DNA from 4 places in the Agrobacterium sp. 22-221-1 genome. Region 4 is predicted to be linked to each of the others. Evidence: predicted binding sites of a transcription regulator. Region 4 holds the regulator's gene; each other region holds the start of a gene.
The links. Region 4 encodes LexA, which represses DNA repair genes until DNA is damaged. Its sites were predicted from a motif close to TGTTCNNNNTGTGTTCNG; they were not measured.

Region 1 (4,407 bases), on a different contig from region 4:
TTTATTGGCGCAGGCGACATGGCTGAGATAGCAGCCGATTTCCGGCGGCGAGGTACGGCGGCCATGCATGAGCATGTAGGAAATCTCGCTGAATTCCGGGATGGGGTAATTCAGTTCCCTGCCATTGACGCCGGGAACACGCTCCGCCTTGAGCCCCATGGCATCGAGGCGCGCGGTCATATCCGCGAGGCGTTTGGTGGCGCTGTCCATGTTGATCAGGAAAACGGCGAGCCTGCGCTGGCTTTTCGGTAATATATGCAAAGCTGTCCTCGCCAGTTCCACTTCCCCATTGCAACTCCTTTATTGCAACGGCATGACGTGGGCTATGGAAAAAGCAGCCTTCAGGCACTCATGGTTGTCGAATCAGACCTTTTCCACAAATCCGTCCAGCACGCGCTTCTGGCCGGCGCGGTCGAAGTCGATCGTCAGCTTGTTGCCTTCGATGGCGGAAATATTGCCATTGCCGAATTTGAGGTGGAAGACGCGGTCGCCGACAAAAAATTTCGATGGTGTGTCGGCAACGGATTTCGCCACCAGTTCGCCGTCAATCGTGCGGGTGCGCGGGCCGCTTTCGCCATAACCGATGCGTTCCACCGCATGGCCGGAGCGCGTGCCCCAATTGTCACGCGTGGCGTCGCTGCGGTTCTGCTGCGCGCGCTTCCAGCCGGGGGTGGAATAGTTGTTGGTGAAAGGATCGGCCTTGTCGAAGCGCGACTGGCCGTAGCCGCCGCGTCCGCCATAACCGCCGTAACTGCTGTCGGATGCCGCGACATCCACATGGGCGGGCGGCAATTCATCGAGGAAACGCGAGGGCAGGGTGGATTGCCACAGCCCGTGAATGCGCCGGTTCGACACGAACCAGATATGGCAGAGCTTCTTGGCGCGGGTGATGCCAACGTAAGCGAGGCGGCGTTCTTCCTCCAGACCGGAGCGCCCGCCTTCGTCCAGCGCCCGCTGGTGCGGGAACAGGCCTTCTTCCCAGCCGGGCAGGAAGACGGTGTCGAATTCCAGACCCTTGGCGGAGTGCAGCGTCATGATGGAGACGGCATCGAGATTTTCGTTCTGCTCGGCATCCATGACGAGGGCGACGTGCTCGAGGAAGCCGCGCATACTCTCGAAGGCCTCCATCGAGCGGATGAGTTCCTTCAGGTTCTCAAGCCGTCCGGGCGCTTCGGCCGTCTTGTCGGCCTGCCACATGGCGGTATAGCCGCTTTCGTCGAGAATCTGCTCGGCAAGCGTGGTGTGTTCGGTGTTTTCTAAGAGGCCCTGCCAGCGGCGGAAATCCTGCACCACATCGAACAGCGCCTTGCGCGCCTTCGGTTTCAGCTCGTCTGTCTCGATGATGTCGGTTGCTGCGGCCAGCATCGGGATATCGCGGGCGCGGGCATAGTCGTGCAGGTTACGGATCGTCGTATCGCCAAGACCACGCTTCGGCGTGTTGACGATCCGCTCGAAGGCGAGATCGTCGGCCGGCTGGCAGACGAGGCGGAAATAGGCCATGGCGTCGCGGATTTCGAGGCGCTCATAAAAGCGCGGGCCGCCGATGACGCGGTAATTGAGGCCAAGCGTGACGAAACGGTCTTCGAACTCGCGCATCTGGAAGGAGGCGCGGACGAGGATCGCCATGTCGTTCAGATTATGGTTCTTGCGCTGGAGCTGTTCGATTTCCTCGCCGACCGCACGGGCTTCCTCCTCGGAATCCCAGGCGGCATGCACCACGACCTTTTCGTCATCCGGGCTGCTGCGTTCTGTGAACAGCGTCTTGCCGAGACGGCCCTCATTATGGGCGATCAGATGGCCGGCCGCGCCGAGAATATGTTCGGTGGAGCGGTAGTTTCGTTCGAGCTTGATGACCTTGGCGCCCGGAAAATCCTTGTCGAAGCGGAGGATATTGTCCACTTCCGCGCCGCGCCAGCCATAGATCGACTGGTCGTCGTCACCCACGCAACAGACATTCTGCGGCTCACCCTTGGCGCGTTGGGCAAGCAGCCTGAGCCACATATATTGCGCCGTATTGGTGTCCTGATATTCGTCCACCAGAATGTAACGGAACTTCTGGTGATACTCCTTCAGAATATCGGTGTGGCGGCGGAAGATGCTGATCGGATGCATCAGAAGGTCGCCGAAGTCGCAGGCGTTCAGCGTTTTCAGTCGGTTCTGATAGGCGGTGTAAAGTTCGCGTCCCTTGCCGTTGGCGAAGGCGCGGCTGTCGCCCTCTGGAATGTCCGGCGGCGTCAGGCCCTTGTTCTTCCAGCCGTCGAACATGCCGGCGAACTGTTTTGCCGGCCAGCGCTTGTCGTCCAGACCTTCTGCCTGAATGAGCTGCTTGATCAGCCGCACCACGTCATCGGTATCGAGAATGGTGAAGTCCGATTTCAGGCCGACGAGTTCGGCATGGCGGCGTAAAAGCTTGACGCCAATGGAGTGGAAGGTGCCGAGCCAGGGCATGCCCTCGACAGCGCCGCCGACGAGAACGCCGATACGTTCCTTCATCTCGCGGGCAGCCTTGTTGGTAAAGGTCACGGCAAGAATCTGGCTCGGATAGGCGCGGCCGGTGGCGAGAATATGGGCGATGCGGGTCGTCAGAACGCGGGTCTTGCCGGTGCCGGCGCCGGCGAGGACGAGAACGGGTCCGTCCAGCGTTTCCACGGCATCGCGCTGTTCCGGGTTGAGGCCGGAAAGATAGTCGGGCGCAGCACGCGTCTGATCGCGCGCCGCCATGGCGCGGGCGGCAATGCCGAGCCCGCCGCCGCTTTCCGCACCGGCATTGTTCGTCGCCCTGCGCGGTGCGGCGGGTTCCTCATCGAAGAACGGCATATCGTCAAAACTGTTGCTCATGCGGCCCAATGTAGTGATTCGGGATATAAAGGCCAGAACCGTGTTCTGCTTTTATTCCGGTATCAACCGTCAAAACGCCCATTCCAAGGCATTTTTTCGTTTCATGTCTGCCTGTCGGCGTCGAAAGCGGCGTCAACGGGCACTTGCAGCGCCACCGCAAGCTGGTTGGTTTTGGCGGCAAGCGCGATGACGCGCAGCAAATCGGCATGCTGCTCTGTCGTCATGCCTTTCGCTTTGGCGGCTGCCGTGTGGGAATGGGCGCAATAGGAGCAGCCATTGGTGACGGAAACGGCGATATAGAGCATTTCCTTCACCACGGGATCGAGCGCCGAAGGTGTCGCCATCACCGCCTTGACCTCACCCCAGGTCTTTTCAAGCAGATCGGCATCGAAGGCGAGGTAGAGCCACATATTGTTGATGAAATCCGATTTGCGGGTGGCGCGGATGTCATCGAACACTGCTTTCACGCGCGGGTCGGTTTCCGGGTTTTCGGTCTTCGTCACGGTGCTCATGGCTTCCTCCGGTTATGGCGTCTCGGGGGCAGATTAGCCCAATGGCGGATATTTGCGACAGGAATGCACGGATGGATTGCGGATTTGCTGCTCCGGGCGGCATTTGCGGCCAAATTACAATTACGTAAGGAACGGATTTGTGCGTTGCCTTGCCTCAGCCAAGCGGGAATACTGCATCTGTCCCGGAACGTAGGTTTTCGGGAATGCTTTATGCTGCGCGGATCAACCGGAGAAATATATGCGGGTCTGGAAACAGGTGGGTGTCAGTGTTGCCGTGGTGGGAGCGGGGCTCTGTCTCTGGGGCTTCTATTCGCCCGAAGCCCGCAATGTGCTCGCCAGCATGGGGCTTGGCAAAACGCCTGCCGGGGCGATTGAAGTCGCCGCATCCGGCGGCCCGGCAGCCGGTGCGTCCACAGGGCAGAATGGCGGCGGTGCGCGCCGCAACGGCAACGCCACACTGGTGGTGACGGCCCCGGTGAAGAAGGGCACGGTCAATGACCGGCTGAATGCCATCGGCAATGGCGAGGCGATCCAGTCGGTCGTCGTCATGCCGCAGGCTTCCGGCACGCTTTCTGAAATTCGCACGTCGTCTGGCGCACGCGTCGTGAAGGGGCAGGTGCTTGCGCGGCTCGATGATGAAGAGCAGGTGATCGAGCGCGACAAGGCACAGGTGGTGCTGCGCAGCGCCGTTGAAAAATCCAATTCCTACAAGAACCTGAAATCCGTTTCCCGCCTCGATGTGCTGGATGCGCAGATTGCCGAAGAAGCCGCCAAACTTGCGCTGAGCACCGCCGAACTCAATCTCAAACGCCGCGACATCGTTGCGCCGATAGAGGGTGTGGCGGGTATCGTCGCCGCCAATATCGGCGATAACGTCACCACGCAGTCAACCATCGTCAGCATCGATGACCGTTCGGAAATTCTCGTCAATTTCTGGGCCCCCGAGCGGTTCGCAACCGCGATCAAGGTCGGCATGCCGGTGGAGGCGACGTCCATTTCCCGGCCGGGTGAGACCTTCAAGGGCGAGATCGAGGCCGTCGACAACCGCGTCGATGAG
Region 2 (4,407 bases), on a different contig from region 4:
GCCGGGCAGCATCTGTAGCAAGCGAAAACCGGCGACGCGGTCGCGCGGGTTCTGCGCGAAGCGCAGCACGGCCAGCATGTCCTTTACATGGGCGCTGTCCAGGAATTTCAGGCCGCCGAATTTGACGAAGGGGATGTTGCGGCGGGTCAGTTCCACCTCAAGCGGGCCGCTATGGCTGGAGGTGCGGAACAGCACGGCCTGCTGTTTCAGCGTCATGCCGGTTTCGCGGTTGGCGAGGATCTGGTCGATGATGAAATTCGCCTGTTCGGTCTCGTCCTTCACCGTCACGAGTTTCGGGCGCTCAAGCGACTGCCGCTCGGTCCAGAGGTTCTTGGTGAACCGCTCGCGCGCCAGATCGATGACGCCGTTGGCGGCCGCAAGGATCGGCTGCGTCGAGCGATAGTTGCGGTCTAGCGTGATGATGTCGGCAGCAGGGCTGAAGGAAGCCGGAAAATCGAGGATGTTTCGCACCGTCGCCGCCCGGAAGGAATAGATCGACTGCGCATCGTCACCCACCACGGTCAGGCCGCGGCCGCCCGGTTTGAGCGCCATCAGCACCGAGGCCTGCAGCCGGTTGGTATCCTGATATTCGTCGACCATCACATGATCGAAGCGGTTGCCGATATCGTCCGCAAGGACGGGATCGCTGACCATCTGGGCCCAGTAAAGCAGGAGATCGTCATAATCGAGCACGTTCTGGACCTGCTTGGCCTCCACATAGGCTGCAAACAGTTCCTTAAGTTCGCTCTCCCAGTTGGCGACCCAGGGATAATGCTGGCGCAATATCTCCTTGAGCGGTGTCTGGGAATTCACCACACGCGAATAGATCGCGAGACAGGTACCCTTCGTTGGAAAGCGGCTTTCGGTTTTGGAAAAACCCAGCTCGTGCCGGGCGAGGTTCATCAGGTCGGCGCTATCCTCGCGGTCATGGATAGTGAAATCGATGTTGAGCCCGATCTGCTCGGCATAGATGCGCAACAGGCGCGCGCCGATGCCGTGAAACGTGCCGGACCAGGCCAGCGCGTCTGTCATGATTGCCGAATTCGCCCCGATAACGTGTTTGCAGATACGCTCGACCCGCCGCGACATTTCCGTGGCGGCACGTCTGGAAAACGTCATCAGCAGAATGCGGCGGGGATCGGCGCCATTCACGATCAGATGCGCAACCCGGTGGGCGAGCGTATTGGTCTTGCCCGAACCGGCCCCGGCGATGATCAGCAGGGGCCCGGCCGTGTGCCCGTCTGCCAGCCCAACGCCATGCTCCACCGCCCTGCGTTGCTGTTCGTTGAGCTTTTCCAGATAGGCAACCGCCATGCCAGCAATCCTTAGATAACCTGCCTGTCCCCACGGGTGAGAACCTTCTTCAGAGATGGCAGTCGTCGGAATGTCCGGCCATTGTCTGCCCCGTCGTCGCAATGATTAGCAAAGACTCAAACAGCAATCCAGAACAAATGCTGAACGCATTGTTTCGGTGGTTCGAGCGCAGTCGGTGGTGAAATTTATCGGCCCAAAAGGTCGCTCGTCCGTTGCCGGCGATTGGCCGCTGCCGGTCGGGCGAAATCCCCGAAATTACGCCATGGGAGAAAGCGGGCGGCCGTGGATGGGCCGCCCGGTGTGAGCGTTGTGGGGGAGATCGTTACAGGAAACTGCTTTCGAACAGCTCGCCTGAATAGGCCGAATGGGTAACGCCCGCTTCAAGATCGGCCTTGGTCAGCTCATCGACAAAAACGCCGTTCTGCATGACTAGCACCCGGTCGCACATATGGGCGATCACCGCGAGGTCGTGGCTGACGAGAACGAAGGTGAGGTCGCGTTCTTCGCGCTGGTCGGCAAGCAGGTTCAGGATTTCCGCCTGGATGGAGACGTCGAGCGCGGATGTCGGCTCGTCGAGCAGCAGGATCGGCGGTTCGAGGATCAGCGCGCGGGCGATTGCCACGCGCTGCCGCTGGCCGCCGGAAAGTTCATGCGGGAAGCGCTCGGCGAAATGTGGGGGCAAGCCCACCTGTTGCAGGGCGGCAGGCACTTTCGACCAGCCATCGCCAAGTCCCATGGCGCGGATCGGTTCGGCGAGGGCCCGGCCGATGCGGTGGCGTGGGTGCAGCGAACCGTAGGGGTCCTGAAACACCATCTGCGCCAGTTTCAGTTCGTCGCGACTGCGGGTCTTGCCGACCGGTTTGCCGTTAAAGCTGATGGAGCCGGTCCAGCCGGCTTCCAGCCCCGCCAGCGACCGCAGCAAGGTAGACTTGCCGCAGCCGCTTTCGCCGACGATGCCGAGCGTTTCACCCCTGTTGACCGTGAGGCTGACGCCGCGCACGACGTGATTGCGGTTTTCCCTTGCGCCGTAGACGACGTCGAGCTTGTCTACCGTGATCATCGCATCACCTCCGCATCGATGGCCTGACGGTCCAGCACCCTGAGACGCCGCACCGGATTGCGGGGATCTGGCATCGCCGCGATCAGGCCCCGCGTATAGGGATGCTGAGCATCTTCCAGCTTGGTCAGCGTTTCCACGACGCGCCCGCCATACATGACCAGCACGCGCTCACAGAAGGCCGCGACCATGCGGATGTCATGGCTGATGAGGATCAGGCCGGAATTATTCTCGCGCACCATCTCGTCCAGAAGCAAAAGCACATCCTTGCGGACGCTGACATCGAGGGCCGAGGTCGGTTCGTCGGCAATGACCAGCTTGGGCTTGGCGAGCAGCATCATGGCGATCATCACGCGCTGGCCCATGCCGCCCGATATCTGGTGCGGATAAAGCGCCATCACGCGGTCGGGGTCGTTGATGCGCACGCGCAGCAACATGTCGCGTGCTGCACCTCTCGCCGCCTTGCCGGTCAGCGCCAGATGCAGTTCGGCGGCCTCCGCCACCTGCTTTCCGATGGGCAGCACCGGGTTCAGCGAATAACGCGGGTCCTGCATGATAAGCGCCATCTCGCTGCCGCGGATCGCACCCATCTGCCGCTCGGATTTTTCGAGCAACGGTTCGGACAGGAAATCCATCCGCTCCGCCGTCACCGTTGCGCTTTTCGGCAGGAGCCGCATGGCGGCCCGGCCGGTGGTGGATTTTCCGGAACCGGACTCACCGACTATGCCGACCCTTTCGCGCCCGACGTCGAAATTGACGTTGGACACCGCCGGAATGGTGTTGCGGCCGAAACGGACATTGAGGTCGCGGACCGAGAGGATGGGGGAGCTATCAGGAACGGGCATGACGCGGATCCAGAAGGTCGCGCAGCGTATCGCCGGCGATGTTGAAGGCAAGGCTCGTCAGCAGGATGGCGATGCCTGGCATGACGGCGACCCACCAGTAGTCGAGCATGAACTTACGGCCGCTGGAGATCATCGCGCCCCATTCCGGCAGCGGCGGCTGGGCTCCGAGACCAAGGAAGCCGAGTGAAGCGGCCGTCAGGATGATGCCGGCCATGTTCAGCGTCAGGCGAACGATGACCGAGGGAATGCACATAGGCGCAATGTATAGAAAAAGGATGCGCAGCGGCGAAGCGCCATAGAGACGGGCGGCGGCGACGTAGTCGGTATTGCGCACGACAAGCGCTTCCGCCCGAGCAAGACGCGCAATCGGCGGCCACGCGGTCAACGAGATCGCAATGATCGCCGTGCCGAGGCCGGCGCCCATGGCGGCCGCAAAGGCAAGCGCCAGCACGAGCGAGGGGAAGGACAGGACGATATCGGTCGCGCGCATCAGGATCGCGTCGGTTCGCCCGCCGAAGAAACCGGCCATCACGCCAATGGCAAGGCCGATAGGACCGACGATGACCGAGACTGACAGTACCGTCTGGATGGTGATGCGGGTGCCGTAAACAAGCCGGCTGAAAATATCGCGGCCGAATTCGTCGGTTCCGGCGAGATGTGTCCAGCTGGGTGGTTGAAGCGCGTTTTCCAGAGCCTGACGGGCAGGATCGTAAGGCGCGATGAGCGGCGCGAAAATGGCGACCAGAACCAGAATGGCCAGAATGGCGAAGCCGAACATTCCAAGCGGTTCATCCGCGAGCTTTCGAAGTGTCCGCGCGGTGGTGGTTGAGATGCGCGACAGGGCGCTGGGACGATCAACGGTGTTGTTGTGCGCGATATCGGTCATCGTGCGGCCTCCCGTGTACGGGGATCGAGCGTGGTGTAGGCCAGATCGGCGAGGAAGTTGAGCAACATGAAAATGAAGCCGATGACAATCGTGGCGGCCAGAATCGCATTCATGTCGCCGATGAGCAGCGCATTCGTCATGTATTGGCCGATGCCGGGCCAGGAGAAGACGATCTCCGTGACCACGGCGCCTTCCAGCAGGTTGCCATAGGAGATCGCCAGCACGGTGATGAGCTGCACGGCGATGTTGGGCAGCACATGGCGGGTTATGGTGCGTGCGGGGCTGACACCCTTGGCCCGTGCCGC
Region 3 (4,407 bases), on a different contig from region 4:
AACTCGCCATCATCGCAACCGTGCGAAAGCTCATCACAATCCTCAACGCAATCGCTCGATCAGACCCGGCATTCGCACAGTAGATCCACGGTTGCTTGTTCCGGGGACCGGCATGACGGAAGCAGACTTGGTGCGAATATGGCTCTAGTCCCGCCAGCCCTCCAGATAGTTCACACTCTCAACCCCGGTAAACTTCGCCAGCCTCACCAGTTCCGCGTCGAGCTTCTCCAGCCGACCGGCCGAAGCGCGTACGCCCGGCTCCAGCCACAGGCGGCGCACATCCAGCGTGCCACGCTTGCGATCCGCCTTCATGTCGATGCGGCCGATCAGCCTGTCACCCTCCAGAAGCGGGAAGACATAATAGCCATATTGCCGTTTCGGCTCGGGCACGAAGACCTCGATGCGGTAATAGAAGCCGAACAGCCGCTCCGTGCGGTTTCGGTCGCGCAGCAGCGGGTCGAAGGGGCTGAGAACACGGACGCGGGCGGAAGGTTCCGGCACGTCGGTCAGGTCGGCGGTGAAATCGGCAAAGGCAAAAGACGGGCGGGCATTGTCCCCGTCGCTGGAAAGCAACGAGACCTCGCAGAGTTCATCGCGATGGCTTTTGACCCAGTCCCTCGCCTCCTGCGGGGTGACGAGATCGAAAAAGGCGGCGATTTCGCCATGGGTGGCGAAACCCAGCCGCTTCAGCGCTTCGCGGCAGGCCCAGTCGACAAATTCGGCGTGTTCCACCTCGGTTTCGTGATGCTCGCCGGGAATGACCCGTTCGGCGAGATCATAGACCTTCTGGAAGTTTACGCGGCCTGATATGGCGAGCTTGCCGGTGTGCCAGAGATATTCGAGTGCGGTCTTGGAGGGATGCCAGTTCCACCAGCCGCCGGACTGGTGCCCCTCCTCCTTCAGCTCCCGCGCCAGAACCGGGCCGGTGGCGGCGATCCGCTCCAGCGTTTCGCCGAAAGCCGCATCGAAACCCTCGCCGTGCCATTTGCGCCAGCGTTCCTGAATGATCGGCTCGCGGCGGCGGAAACGATGTTTCCAATAGGGATAAAATTCCGTCGGCAGGATGGAGGCGTCATGTGTCCAGTGCTCGAAAAGCGCCCGGTCCTTTTCCAAAAGCGTGGTCAGATGGCCGCGCCTGTAGGTCTGGTTGCGGGAGAAGATAATCTGGTGGTGGGCGCGCTCCACCGTGCCGATGCTGTCCACCTGCACGAAACCGATATCGGTGATGAGCTGCAGCAGGTCACTCTTGGAAAGCGCCTTGCCGGGCGGCGAGGAAAGCCCCTGCCGCGCCAGAAAAATCCGCCTTGCCGCTTCGTTCGAAACCTTGATCGCCATGGCACAGAAGGTAGAACGGCTTTTTCGCGATTGCAATGTTCTTTTTTTGTTCCTTGTTTCACTTCTGTTGATGACGGGGTATAGAACCGGAAAAGAGCGCGAGGATGTAAGCTTGGAAATCCGTTTTAACGCCGCCGGTGTCGCTTTCGAGGGCCGGCAGGCCCTGCAGCCGCTGTCTGTGACATTGACGGAACGGCGCATCGGCGTGATCGGCCTCAATGGTTCCGGCAAGACCACCTTTGCCCGGCTGATCAACGGGCTGAACAAACCGAGCGAGGGCAAGGTTTCGGTGAACGGTCTCGACACCGTGAGCGACGCCAAGGCGGTCTTGCAGGCGGTCGGCTTCATCTTCCAGAATCCGCAGAACCAGATCATCCTGCCGATCGTGCGCGACGATGTCGCCTTCGGTCTCAAGCGGCTCGGCCTCGGCAGAGCGGAAACCGACGCCAGGGTCAAAGCCGTCCTTGCCCGGCTCGGCATCGCACATCTGGAAGAGCGGCGCGCGCATGAGCTTTCCGGCGGCGAATTGCAGCTGGCGGCGCTGGCGGCGCTTCTGGTCACCGAACCGCAGCTCCTCATTCTCGACGAGCCGACCAATCAGCTCGATCTCAAAAACCGCGCGATCGTGGAAGGGACCATGGCGGCGCTGTCACAGGCGCTGATCGTCATCACCCACGATCTGCCGCTGGTTGCGAGCTTCGACCGGGTGCTGGTTTTCCATGAAGGCGCGCTGGTCGCCGACGCCGCACCCGAAGAAGCGGTGGCGCGCTATCTGGAGGTGGCATCGCGATGAAATCGCTGCATGTCGAAGGCACTGGCTGGCTCTACCGCGTCTCGCCGCGCCTCAAACTCCTGACGCTTATGGGTTTCAGCATCGCATTGTTCCTCACCCGCGATCTGCTGGTTCTCGCATGCGCGACGGTTCTGGCCGCCCTTATTCTGGGCGCCACGCGGCTGCCCTTCAAGGATATCGGCCTGCGGCTGCGGCCGGTGATGCTGACCATCTTCCTCGTCGCCGCCTTCAGCTATCTCCTGCTTCCGGCCCATGATGCCAGTGTCAATCTTTTGCGGCTGACGGCGCTGGCGCTGCTTGCCACCGCTGTCACCATCACCGTCAGCATCTCGCAATTCATGGACGAAATTGCGCTTGCCGCCGCCCCTCTCGAGAAGTTGGGGCTGGTGAAGGCCGCCGACATCGGGCTCTCGGTCGGGCTCGTCGTGCGTTTCGTGCCTGAAATCGTCAACCGTTACCATGCGGTGCGCGATGCGCACCGGGCGCGCGGCCTGCCCGTGCGGATGGCCACCATCATCGTGCCGCTGGTGATTATGACGTTGAAGGATGCCGATGCCATTGCCGACGCCATTGACGCGCGCGGTTTCAGAGGCCAAAGCTGACGGCCAGATAACCATCCGGAGTTTCCGAGCCATGACGACCCGCGACCTTGTGCTGATTTCGCTGTTTTCCGCCATCATCATCGCACTCGGGCTTCTGCCGCCGATCACGCTCGGTTTCATCCCCGTGCCGATCACCGCGCAGTCGCTCGGCGTCATGCTGGCCGGTGTCGTGCTGGGCGCGAAACGCGGTACGCTGGCGGTTCTCCTGACGATCCTGATTGCCGCCATCGGCCTGCCGGTGCTGTCGGGCGGACGCGGCGGCCTGTCCATCTTCACCACGCCGACCACCGGCTTCCTGATCGGCTGGATCGCGGCGGTTTTCGTCACCGGCACGCTCTCGGAAAAACTCGTCAATCGCGGCCAGTCCGCTCTGACGCAGGGCATCGGCTTTTTCGTCGCGAGCCTGATTGGCGGCGTGGTCGTACTTTATGCTTTCGGCATCACCTATCTGGCGCTGGTCGTCGGGCTCGGTTTCGAAAAGGCCTTCATGGGTTCGCTCGCCTTCATTCCGGGCGATGCGCTGAAGGCCGTGCTCGCGGCCCTTGCCGGCCGCGTCGTGATGGCCGGTTATCCGCTTCTGCCGCAGCGCGCCTGAACAGACTTTCTTCGGGAGGAAAAGAATGGCGACGCGTTTATACGAACATCCGATCTTCCTGGAGCATATCACGCCATCCGGCCACCCCGAGCGGCCGGACCGCCTGCGGTCGCTGAACATCGCGCTCGAACACCCGAATTTCGAGCGGCTGGAACGCAAAGAAGCGCCGCAGGCGAATGAGGATGCGGTGCTGCTGGCGCATCCGGAGGAGCATCTGCTTGCTGTCATGCGGCAGATCCCCGAAGAGGATGGCGAGATCAACCGCGTCGAGGCCGATACTTACGTTTCACAAAAAAGCCTGCAGGCGGCGCTGACCGGGATCGGTGCGGCCATGGCGGCGGTGGATGACGTGTTTACCGGCGCTGCCGACAATGTCTTCGTCGCCGCCCGCCCGCCCGGCCACCATGCGGAAACCGCAAAGGCCATGGGCTTCTGTCTTTTCAACAATGTGGCGATTGCCGCCCGCCATGCGCAGAAGGTGCACGGCGCAGAGCGCGTCGCCATCATCGACTGGGACGTGCATCACGGCAACGGCACGCAGGATATCTTCTGGAACGACACCTCCGTGCTGTTCTGTTCCACCCACCAGATGCCGCTTTACCCGTGGAGCGGCGACAAAAACGAAACCGGCGTGAAGAACAATATCGTCAACGCGCCGCTTTCGCCCAACACCGGCAGCGAATATTTCCGCGAGGCCTTCAAATCCCGCGTGTTGCCGGCCATTGCCGATTTTTCGCCCGATCTCATCCTCATCTCCGCCGGTTTCGACGCGCATCACCGCGATCCCTTGGCGCAGATCAATCTGGTGGGCGAGGATTTCGACTGGGCAACGGGCCGGCTTCTGGAAATGGCGGATAAATACACATCGAACCGGGTCGTCAGCCTGCTGGAAGGCGGTTATGATCTGGAAGGGCTGGCGGAATCGGCAGCCATGCATATTTTGAGAATGATGAAGGGTTGAACATGACGGAAAATGCCAACACAGCCGATGTCAGCGGTTATTCCTTCGAAAAAGCCGTCGCCGAGCTGGAAAGCATTGTCGCACGTCTGGAACGCGGAGACGTGGCGCTGGACGAATCCAT
Region 4 (4,407 bases):
AATCTGGCCGCCATGCCGCTGATGTCGCTGATTGTCATGCCTTTCGGCCTTGTCGCCATGCTGCTGATGCCTTTCGGGCTCGACGCTCCGTTTCTGAAGGTCATGGGATACGGCATGGCCCTCGTCATCGAGGTTGCGCAGGAGGTGGCGTCCTGGGGCGGAAGCGCTGCGACGGGGCGGCCTCACGGGTGGTTTCTGGGGCTCGCCTCGGCTGGTTTTCTGCTGCTGACTTTGCTGCGCAGCCGGCTTGCGCTTCTGGGCATGCCGCTTCTATTCCTCGCCTTCGGCCTGTCGTCCGCCACGGCCTATCGCGATCCGCCCGATTTGCTTGTTCACGAGGATGGCGAGCTAGTGGCGCTGCTGGAGGACGGCAAAGCCTACACGACGAAGGCTCAGCCGCAGGGTTTCGTTTATGGCCAGTGGCAAAGGGCGCTGCTTTTGCCGGAACAGCCTGTGCCGCCGGTCTTTCTCAAGACCGAGGCCACGGCAAAAACCGTGGCTTTGGCCTCGAAGGCGAAGCTTGATCCGCAAGAGATGAGTGCAGTTGCACGGCAGATGACAGCGGCCCTGAGAGACGCCGAGCCCAGCGTTTTCACTTGCAGCAAAGGCATATGGTGCGTTACGCGCGCGGGAAGCGGCGAATGGATCATCGTTCTGGAAGACGGCCGCTTTGCCGGAAAGGCTTGCGATATTGCCGATATCGTTATCGTCTCCCGCAGAACGTCCTTTTCCCAATGCCGCTCGGGCGCACTTCTGCTGAACCGCGATATCCTGCGGCGGATCGGTTCGCTGGAAATGGACTTCGCCGGCAACGATCAGGCAGGGGTGGTCGGCAGGCTGCGCGCCGCAATCGCCGGCATGGACAGGCCCTGGAGCGAACATCGCTATTACGACTGGAAAAGCGGCCGTTTCGATCACGACGTGCCCGATGCCGTCATGCGGTTGCTGGCGGCATCGCAATAGAGCGCCGCCAGCATGGACCGTCAGGCCTTGATGCGCAGATCCGCGGTCAATTCGCCGATCCCGCTAATTTCCTCTTCATGCGCCGCATCGCGCCAGACTTCCTTCAGCCCGGCCTCGTACCATTCGCGCATGGCGGGAAGGGCGAGCAGCCGGTCGCAATAGGCTCTCGCTACGGGCGAAAGTTCCGCGCCATAAGTCTGGAAACGAAATGCCACCGGGCAGAAGAAGGCATCGACCGCCGTGAATTTCTGGCCGGCAAGAAAAGGCCCGCCGAATTTCGCGAGGCCTTCGCTCCACAGCGTATCGATGCGCTTTATATCGGCCGCAAGCCCGGTATCGCCACCCTTCGGTTTTACGCGAATGCCGACCGACATCGGGTAGAGATTGCGCAGCGAGGAAAAGCCCGCGTGCATTTCGCTCGCTGCCGACCGTGACCAGGCCCTTGCCTGCTTGTCGCTCGCCCAGACGCCCTGATGTCTTTCCGCCAGATATTCGGCGATCGACAGCGATTCCCAAACCGTCACGCCCTCATCGACAAGGCAGGGCACCTTGCCGGTCGGCGAGAAGGTGGAGAAGGAAACGCCTTCGCCGAAGGGAACGAGTTTTTCATCGAAGGCGATGCCGAGCGTACGCATCAATACCCAGGGCCGCAGCGACCATGAGGAATAGTTCTTGTTGGCGATATAAAGATCGTACATGACGTGTTTCCCCGATATGACGCGCATTTCTATACCGACGGATGGCCCTTGGAATATTGCAAATAATCCATGGCTCCCATAAGCCGCATTGATGAATGGGAATGTGAGGGCAGGGAGAAAGAAAGAGGCAAACTCGCGTCACCGCCCGGAGACGAGAACGAAACGCACCCTCTCTTTACTTCCGCAGAGCCGCATTGTTCCTGGGAACAATCCAAGATGCCTCAAAGGGAGCGTCATCCTCTCGATGACGCCCCTAGCGAAAAAAGGCGGGGTGCCAATTAATGGTAGCGGCGGATCAGACCAACCAGCTTACCCTGGATTTTCACCCGATCCGGTCCGAAAATACGGGTCTCATAGGCGGGATTGGCCGCTTCCAGAGCGATGGAGGCTCCCTTGCGGCGGAAACGCTTCAGGGTAGCTTCTTCATCATCCACCAGTGCTACGACGATATCGCCCGGATTGGCCGTATTGCCGTTGCGGATGATGACGGTATCGCCATCAAAAATGCCGGCCTCGATCATCGAGTCGCCCTTGACTTCCAGAGCGTAATGTTCGCCCGAGCCGAGCATGTCGACCGGCACGGCCACATCATGGGTGTTGTTCTGGATGGCGGAAATCGGCACACCGGCGGCGATGCGGCCCATGACCGGCACGGTGACGGCGCCACCGAGATCATTGGCCGGCGCCTTGGGGGCAGGGGCCGGCTCCGGCGTCTTCGGCTTGCCGAGGCTGCCTTCAATGACGCTCGGCGAGAAGCCGCGCTGCGGCCTTGCACCCGGCGCATAGGCCTCAGGCAATTTGATCACTTCCAGCGCCCGCGCCCTGTTAGGTAGCCGGCGAATGAAGCCGCGCTCCTCGAGTGCGGTGATCAGCCGGTGGATGCCGGATTTGGAGGCAAGATCGAGTGCGTCCTTCATTTCATCGAAGGAGGGCGGCACGCCGGACTCTTTCATTCTTTCATGAATGAAGAGAAGCAATTCCTGCTGTTTGCGCGTGAGCATGAGGAAAACACCCTTGAGAATCGTCGTTGAAGTCGCGAAACAAATACAGAACGAACACTATATGTTCCATATGTGTTCCGCAATCCCCTAAAATTTCGTGAAGGGTGCATCGCAGATCGTGATTTGATCGTCGAAACCATGAACAAAGCAGATTGAACGATGTAAGCGGCACATCTTGAATACTAAAACCACCGACCGGGGAGACCCGGCCGGTGGTTTCTGGCAGCCGTTTGCTACGGCTCTTATGTTAGTAGATCGTGAGGGCAGGAATGAAGCTGACCGCGATGAGAAGCAGCATCGCCATGGTGAAGAACGGCCACAATTCCCTCGTCGTTGCGCCGAGCGGCGCTCTGGCTATGGAGGACGAGATGAAGAGCGTGGTGCCGATCGGTGGCGTATAGAGCCCGATACCGAGATTGATGACCATCATCATGCCGAGCTGCACCCGGTCGAGCCCGATCATATCCGCAAGCGGCACGAAGATCGGTCCGAGCAGCAGGATCGACGGCGGCAGATCGAGCGGCATGCCGATGATCAGCATCAGGATGTTCATCATGAGAATGATCAGGATCGGGTTGGAGATATTCTCGGCCACCCAGGTGGCGAAATGCTGGGGCGCCTGATCGAAGGTAAGCACCCAGCCCACCGCCGCACTGCCCATGATGACGAGCATGACGACGCCGGTTGCAGAGCCTGCCTCGACGAAATTGTCGCAGAAACGCTTCCACGTCAGATCGCGGTAGAAGAAGATGCTGAGCACGAGCGAATAGACGACAGAAAGAACGGCCACTTCGGTCGGCGTTGCAAAGCCGAAGCGCAGGCCGAGGATGATCAGGATCGGCAGAAGGATCGCCGGCAGGCTGCGGAATGCAAGTAGTGCCAGATCGCGCTTGCGAAAGCTTTCGTCTCGCACCGCATAGCCCCGCCGCACGGCAATGGCCCAGCAGACGAAGATGAAACCGACGGCCATGAGCAGGCCCGGCAGAATGCCGGCGATGAACAGATTGGCGATGCTGACGCCGCTGACCAATGAATAGAGGATCATCGGGATCGACGGCGGGATGAGCACATCGATGACCGCCGAGGTGGCATTGTTGGCCGCACAGAGGGGAGCGGGGTAGCCCTGGCGCTTCTGCCACGGAATGAGCACCGAACCGAGCGCGCTCGCATTGGCGACCGCCGAGCCGGAAACGCCGCCGAACACGACCGAGGAAATGACGGTGGTGGAAAGCGGGCCGCCGCGCCAGCGCTGCATGGCCTTGGAGGCGAGTTCCAGAAGCTGGGTTCCGAGTTTGCCGCCGAGCATCAGCGTGCCCGCGAGCATGAAGAACGGCAGCGCTAGCATCGGGAAAGACTGCGTCTGGTCGTAAACCTGCTGCGCCACGATCGAGAGCGGCACATAACCGTTCCACAGTACGGCGACGCCCGCAGAGATGATCAGCGCATAACCGACCGGAACCGCAATCATCATGAGAATACAAAATGCAATGATCATCACGATGGTCATAGCGGCATCTCCTCGGTTGCACCGTGCGGACGGGCATGCCAGCCGCCGGAGAGAATGCGCAGGCTCGCGGTTGCGGTGGTGACCGAGACCAGTGCTGCGCCGAAGGCGATGGAATAATATCCGATGCTGTTGGGCAGTTGCAGCACAGGGCTGATTTCCGCGCCGGCGATCTCGGCGACGACAAGCGCCTGCTGCGCGAGAATGACGAAGCTTGCGACCGTCACGAGATTGGCGAACA

Region 1: a site for LexA is predicted at 2,880-2,897, ahead of ACQZ5N_RS09620 (ATP-dependent helicase). Genes of this name have one in related genera too.
Region 2: a site for LexA is predicted at 1,444-1,461, ahead of ACQZ5N_RS11670 (ATP-dependent helicase). Genes of this name have one in related genera too.
Region 3: a site for LexA is predicted at 1,372-1,389, ahead of ACQZ5N_RS26280 (energy-coupling factor ABC transporter ATP-binding protein). Genes of this name have one in related genera too.

The regions. Positions count from the first base shown of each region.
Region 1 is NZ_JBNWCL010000005.1:118,748-123,154, forward strand. It holds gene ACQZ5N_RS09615 (glycosyltransferase family 25 protein) at 1-261, opposite strand, end outside; gene ACQZ5N_RS09620 (ATP-dependent helicase) at 364-2,838, opposite strand; gene ACQZ5N_RS09625 (carboxymuconolactone decarboxylase family protein) at 2,940-3,350, opposite strand; gene ACQZ5N_RS09630 (efflux RND transporter periplasmic adaptor subunit) at 3,589-4,407, shown strand, end outside.
Region 2 is NZ_JBNWCL010000006.1:188,661-193,067, reverse strand. It holds gene ACQZ5N_RS11670 (ATP-dependent helicase) at 1-1,314, opposite strand, end outside; gene ACQZ5N_RS11665 (ABC transporter ATP-binding protein) at 1,637-2,374, opposite strand; gene ACQZ5N_RS11660 (ABC transporter ATP-binding protein) at 2,371-3,216, opposite strand; gene ACQZ5N_RS11655 (ABC transporter permease) at 3,203-4,102, opposite strand; gene ACQZ5N_RS11650 (ABC transporter permease) at 4,099-4,407, opposite strand, start outside.
Region 3 is NZ_JBNWCL010000040.1:362-4,768, reverse strand. It holds gene ACQZ5N_RS26285 (winged helix-turn-helix domain-containing protein) at 145-1,335, opposite strand; gene ACQZ5N_RS26280 (energy-coupling factor ABC transporter ATP-binding protein) at 1,448-2,128, shown strand; gene ACQZ5N_RS26275 (energy-coupling factor transporter transmembrane component T family protein) at 2,125-2,730, shown strand; gene ACQZ5N_RS26270 (biotin transporter BioY) at 2,762-3,325, shown strand; gene ACQZ5N_RS26265 (histone deacetylase family protein) at 3,351-4,286, shown strand; gene ACQZ5N_RS26260 (exodeoxyribonuclease VII small subunit) at 4,289-4,407, shown strand, end outside.
Region 4 is NZ_JBNWCL010000001.1:374,756-379,162, forward strand. It holds gene ACQZ5N_RS01865 (ComEC/Rec2 family competence protein) at 1-963, shown strand, start outside; gene ACQZ5N_RS01870 (glutathione S-transferase family protein) at 984-1,661, opposite strand; gene lexA (transcriptional repressor LexA) at 1,940-2,662, opposite strand; gene ACQZ5N_RS01880 (TRAP transporter large permease subunit) at 2,910-4,169, opposite strand; gene ACQZ5N_RS01885 (TRAP transporter small permease) at 4,166-4,407, opposite strand, start outside.